Metallumcola ferriviriculae: one gene and its partner. The protein of the gene in region 1 interacts with the protein of each later gene in a pairwise test. Links are inferred from orthologs where the notes say so. Each region holds a gene or a part of one and is shown on either strand. Other genes may lie near its edges. The genes, in order: topA and MFMK1_RS02045.

Region 1 (3,320 bases):
CCTTCAAAAAAGCGTTCCTTTTCAAACTCTTTAACTGGCGCCAGTTCAGCACTGATTAACTCTTGATGGAATTGAGCATATTCGTCTTGATCAAGGGGACAATTAATGTAATCTGCATCGCCCTTATCATACCGTGATGCTCGGAATGCTTTTTGGTAATCAATGCTCTCAGCCGCGACAATCGGGGCTGCTGCGTCATAAAAGTATAAATATTCTTCGCCGGTCAACACACTTATTGCCGACGCCATCTTTTCTGATGTTAAGGGCCCGGTGGCGATAATAACCGGCCCTTTCGGCACTTCCATTTCTTCACTTAAGTCTACATCTATAAACGGGTTGCCCCAAATTCTATCAGTTATTTCCTTAGCAAAGGCTTCCCGGTCCACAGCCAACGCTCCACCAGCGGGAACCCTGTGTTTGTCCGCACATGCCATGATTAAAGAGTCCATTTCCCGCAGTTCTTCTTTTAGTAAGCCTACTGCATTGGTTAAACTCGTACCTCTTAAAGAATTGCTGCAAACCAATTCTCCAAAAAAGTCTGTTTTATGAGCCGGAGTCATTTTCTTCGGCCTCATTTCAACTAATTTTACATGAATTTGTTTCTTCGCTATTTGCCAAGCCGCTTCGCTTCCTGCTAGTCCAGCGCCTACTACGGTAATTTGCATAAAATTCCAACTCCTACTGTTCGGCCTGTTTTTTGACTTGACGGCGATAAGTACACTCTTTATTTCCACACTCTACCCTTGTTCCATGTTTCTTTGATTGCTTTTCCACCATATATGTATTACATTCCGGGCAGCGCTCTTCCACCGGCTTTGCCCAGGAAATAAAATTGCAGTCAGGGTAATTACTGCAGCCAAAGAATTTACGTCCTTTTTTACTGCGTCGTCCCACAATCTTACCCTCGCAAAGGGGGCATTTGACACCGATTTCTTCCAAAAGTGGTTTTGTGTTTCGACAATCGGGAAACCCGGGACAAGCCAAAAATTTGCCGTAACGACCAAATTTTATTACCATATTGCGGCCACATTTCTCGCATAGAACATCAGATACCTCATCTTCTATTTCCACCTGACCCATTTCTTCTTCTGCCTTATCAAGCAACTCTTTGAATGGGCCATAAAAATATTCCATCACGTCACGCCAGTCCCTATGACCTTCCTCAACCTCATCCAATTCTGTTTCTAAACTAGCCGTGAACTCAGCATCCACTATATCGGGAAAGTATTCCTTTAAAAGCTGTACTACCACTAGGCCAAGTTCAGTGGGGTGAAACTGCTTTTCCTCACGTGCCACATAACCCCGAGATATAATGGTCTCTATAGTAGGTGCATAGGTACTTGGCCTACCAATACCCAATTCTTCAAGAGTTTTAACCAGAGATGCCTCACTATAGCGCGGCGGCGGTTGAGTAAAATGCTGTTTATCAATTAATTGGTCTAATTCGAGCTTGGCCCCTATGTTAACCTCGGGCAGCAAGTCATATTTTTCTTGAATGCTTTCATCATCGTCAATGTAGATTTCCATAAAGCCGGCAAATTTGATAATTGACCCCGTTGCCTTAAATAGATATTTTCCGCCGGAAATCAGTACAGTAGTGCTTTCTAGCAGAGCAGAGCTCATTTGGCTGGCTAAAAATCTTTTCCAAATCAAAGTGTACAAACGATATTGATCCCGAGACAAATATTCTTTGATTTCTTTCGGAACACGCCCTATATCTGTTGGTCTGATAGCCTCGTGAGCGTTTTGAGCAGATTTTTTGTTACCAAATTGGCGCGGTTGTTCCGGAATATATCTACTTCCATACCTTTCCTTGATATAGTCCCGGACCTCTTGTTGAGCAGACTCTGCAATGCGCGTAGAATCCGTACGAATGTAAGTAACAAGACCCACAGCACCTTCTTTGCCAATATTAATACCTTCATACAATTGTTGAGCAATACGCATTGTTTTTCTGGCAGTATAATTCAATTTCCGGTAAGCATCCTGTTGTAAGCTACTGGTGGTATAAGGTGGAACAGGATTACGCTTTTTATCCCGCTTCTTAATATCGTCAACAATATAGGTACAATCCTGCAATTCGGCAAGCACTCGCTCCATATCCTGCCTGGATTTTATTTCAATATTTTTACCTTCAAGCTTTGCTAACTTAGCTTCTAGCTTTTCTGTCTTAACTTGAAAAACGCCATCTAGTGTCCAATATTCTTCTGGTTCGAATTCGTTAATTTCTTCTTCACGGTCACATATTAATCTAACTGTCACTGATTGCACCCTACCAGCACTTAATCCTTTTTTGACTTTTCTCCACAGCAAAGGACTAAGATTGTAGCCAACCAACCGGTCCAGAATTCTTCGAGCTTGTTGAGCATCCACCAAATCAAAATTAATTTTTCGAGGATGTTTCACTGCATTAGTTACGGCACCTTTTGTAATCTCATTAAATTGGATGCGACAGTTTTGATCTATTTCCATCTTTAACGCATGGGCCAAATGCCAGGCAATTGCCTCTCCCTCTCTGTCCGGGTCAGGAGCCAGCAAAATATTGTCGCTTTTCTCTGCAGCTTGACGAAGTTCTTTTAATAACTCGCCCTTACCGCGAATGGTGATATACTTAGGTTCAAACCTTTGTTCAACGTCTACACCAAATTGACTGCGCGGTAGATCTCTAACATGCCCCATGGAGGACTTTACTGTATAATTTCTTCCTAGAAACTTGGAAATTGTTTTTGCCTTCGCCGGCGATTCCACAATTATAAGTGTCTTTGCCAAAAATCTTCACCTCAAATTCTTACGATTAAATGTCGTTAATCATTATAAACATGGATAAGGTTAATTATAACTATTTGTTAAAAATTATTAAATCGCCTGATAATAACTGCCTGGCAACTTCTTAACCAATCCCTTTACTTCAAGAAACAATAGTAACGACTGTAGACGTTCCATAGAATGGCCTATATCTCCCGCCAGTTGTTCAAGATGTATTGGTCCGCCGCAAAGCAAAGATATTATTTCTTCTTCCTCAGCGGTAAGTAGAACTCCTTTTTTACCCGGAGCATTATTCTTCCACAGGCCGCTGCTGAAACCCAATTGATTTAGTACATCATCAGCGTCTTCGACTAGAAGTGCCCCTTGCTTTAATAATCTGTTAGTGCCAACACTATTGGCACTGTTAACCGGACCAGGTACCGCAAAGACGTCTTTCCCCTGTTCCAAGGCCAGATCAGCCGTAATCAAACTACCACTTTTTTCTGCAGCCTCTACCACTACTACTCCAGAACTCAAACCACTAATAACTCGGTTCCGAATAGGAAAATTCCTCG
Region 2 (3,041 bases), 1.7 Mb from region 1 along the record:
TAACAGCTGTTTCCACCCGGTTAAAGTAGAGCATCAGCAGGGCTGCGCTAATTTCGATACAACCTGAGAATACACGCATAAAAGCCATGCCGAATACATATTTATCCTTGATTAAGAACCACAATAGCCCAGCCTCCCCTGCTTTTTCTTAATGCTTATGCTTTCGAACTGTGGTTCATACTTTCTTTCGGTGAAACAAATATAATCCGAATAACACCATAGAACTGCCATAGACAGTATAAATCCCCGGTAGTTCTCCCAAAAAAATATAAGCCAACGCTGCCGCTCCTACCGGTTCACCCAAGATACTTACAGAGATAAATCTGGTTTCCAAATATTCCAGCGCCCAGTTAAACAAGCTATGTCCAAGCAATGTAGGTACTAACGCCAGCAGTAAAAATATCGCCCATGTGCTTTGGGGATATGGGTAAAAAGACTTGTCAGTTATTACTGCCATAAGGGCCAAAACCGCTGCACTGGTAAAGTATACAATAAAGGTATATTCCAAAGTTGGCACATGAGATCTTACCCGTCTTCCCACCAGAAGATACAGCGCCACTAACAGTGCTCCTAACAAAGCCAGGGCATCCCCGGCAAAGGCATTGGCAGCGTCCCAGTCACCCATCGCAATTATAGCGCTTCCTATCAGCGCTATAACTGCTGCCGAAATCTCAGCAAAGGTCACCCTTTTGCTGGAAAATAAATATGCGCCAGCAAAAATAAACAACGGCTGCATGGTGACTAATACTGTGGAACTGGCTACTGATGTAAGCTCTAAGGAGGTAAACCAGCTATAAAAATGCATCGCTAAAAAAAAGCCGGCCAACAGTGCCCAACCAATGTCAGCAACCGCCACTTTTTTGAAACGCCCATTCTTAAAAACTATTATAGCCAGCGTCAAAGCCGCAGCAAATAGCAATCTATACATAGCAATAATTACAGGCGGCGCCTCGGCCCAGCGCACAAAGATAGCCGCGAAGGAAACCGCCAGCACCCCGATAAACACCGCGGCCTTTGCAGCTGTTATTCTTTCTTGCTCCAATTCTCTCGCTCCCATTTGCTACCTGTTATAGGCAGGAATTGTTTACTCTTTGACGAAATAAACTATTACTAGAATGTTTTACAAACGCAAACCTACCAAGGAGGGATAAACATGGCAGGCGAAAAACCCGCTTCATTAATGCAGACTTATTATAAACCGGAAACGGAGCATCAAGAACATGCCTCCACATTTATGGCATGGCTTATTTTCAGCGGCTTGTTATTATTCGTCTTTATACTGCTTTACCAATTTGGCTAAGGCCGTAAATCAGGTGTGCTTTCAGCCTAAATGCACACCTGATTTTTTTTTATAGAATTCTACACCGATAAATATTTCTCTTCTTTTGACTCTAGTTTCAGCGCATCGTTAGTTGCCTCAACTAAGCGTTTCTTCGTCTGTTCCAGCTTTTCATTTCGAACCCAGAAATTTAATAATACTTTTTCGCGGAAAAGGTGTTTCCCTCTTCTAGCCCCCGCATCAGCAGCTTCTCTCTCTATAATTCCCATCAAACTGTAATCCGCTTCTACTACCAGCTTGACAAAAACCTCCATTCGTACCATTCCGGCACTTTCAATTCCCTGCCGGGCAGCTCGCCCGTAAGCTCGAATTAGTCCGCCCGCTCCCAACTTAATGCCACCAAAATAGCGAGTTACAACCACCACCGTGTTGGTAATATTATTACGCCTCAATACTTCTAAAACAGGTAATCCCGCTGTACCCTTCGGTTCCCCGTCATCACTGCACCGCTGCTCCTTATGATCAATACCGGCCACGAAGGCCGAGACATTATGGGCTGCTTCCCGATGTTTGAGTTTTATGGTATCAATGAATCCTGCTGCTTCCTCGGCATCTGCCACCTGCTTAACATGGGCAATAAAACGGGATTTCTTAATTTCAATTTCTACTCTCGCTCCTCGAGCAATAGTCAGATAGCCCTGCAAGTCAGTCACCTCTCATTTTATTACACTATAGATACATTCCAGCGAATCTGAAACATACCACTGCCTTAGCCACGGGGCAAGCGGTACATTTCCTGCAGTGCTTGAGGGTTTATCTCTTCAGTTAGGAACCCACTGGTGGTGGAAAGAATATATCCCCTGCCCCCTGGGCTAAGCTGGGAAATAAGTTGACTAGTTTCATCCCTAACTTGGACCAGCTCATCCGAATAAAGTGCCGCTAATGGCATTCCTCCCATTAGAATTAGCTTATTACCATAATGATTTTTAATAGCAGCCATATCCATACCTGGACACCGATCTAGAGAATGTACACCCAATACGCTACCAGATAACCAATCCATAAGAGACATAATGTTTCCGTCAGAATGAAAAAAAACCGGTTTGCCCTGCTTAGCAATATGGCGAAATAACATTTCTTCCCATGGGGCAATCCATCTCATAAATGTCTGCTCTGAGCAAAAAAGACCACCGTAATGAGCCACATCATCTGCCACCAAGATAGCATCAACCCCCAAACTGCTAAGCTGCGAGGCAAGCGCACAAGCATACTCTGTCGCCTGCTCAATAAGCAATGCCGCCCTTTTCGGTCGCTCAGCCAATATGCCCAAAAAGTCCAATAAATCCATGGTGCGGGCTGCTGTCTGGAAAACACCGTCCACCACACCGAAAGTAAAGATATCCCTATTTTTCAACAGCTTGCTATGGTTAAATGAAACTTCTTTCACACTGGGAAATTGGTAGCCTTTTAACTGATTGAAATCCACCACCGGATATTCCACCAGTTGTTCCCTGCCTTGAGGCAGCCGCCAGAAAATTCGCCCCCAATAATCCCGGAAAACCTTTCTTCCTTTGCTGTCTGTACTCAAATACTTCTTATCAGGATATTCAGCAATAACGCCAAAGAAATCGAACCCCAACTGCTTCACGGCGGGCAAATAATTATCCTCCCCGGAATTACCAGTTAGAATAGTACATAGTTCATGACTTAAAGAAAATTCCCCGCGTAATATATGTCGGGGGGTCTTGCCATTCAAAACAAA

The links.
Region 2: the proteins of topA (region 1) and MFMK1_RS02045 interact in binary tests that used the Escherichia coli proteins (3 or more experiments, as listed by UniProt). The link is inferred for Metallumcola ferriviriculae from one-to-one orthologs.

Annotation. Positions count from the first base shown.
Region 1 is NZ_CP121694.1:2,089,828-2,093,147, reverse strand. What follows is about bases 225-3,216. They hold topA (type I DNA topoisomerase), read right to left. Parts: upstream 2,770-3,216; coding sequence 679-2,769; downstream 225-678. Other genes in these bases: dprA (DNA-processing protein DprA), read right to left, coding at 2,857-3,216; trmFO (methylenetetrahydrofolate--tRNA-(uracil(54)-C(5))-methyltransferase (FADH(2)-oxidizing) TrmFO), read right to left, coding at 225-665. Outside these bases: more of trmFO, read right to left, coding at 1-224; more of dprA, read right to left, coding at 3,217-3,320. UniProt on the Escherichia coli protein: Releases the supercoiling and torsional tension of DNA, which is introduced during the DNA replication and transcription, by transiently cleaving and rejoining one strand of the DNA duplex.
Region 2 is NZ_CP121694.1:384,146-387,186, reverse strand. The notes cover bases 172-2,884. They hold MFMK1_RS02045 (YigZ family protein), read right to left. Parts: upstream 1,984-2,884; coding sequence 1,360-1,983; downstream 172-1,359. Other genes in these bases: MFMK1_RS02040 (uroporphyrinogen decarboxylase family protein), read right to left, coding at 2,049-2,884; MFMK1_RS02050 (hypothetical protein), read left to right, coding at 1,154-1,300; MFMK1_RS02055 (DMT family transporter), read right to left, coding at 176-1,042. In the rest of the region: MFMK1_RS02060 (YqhV family protein), read right to left, coding at 1-124; more of MFMK1_RS02040, read right to left, coding at 2,885-3,041.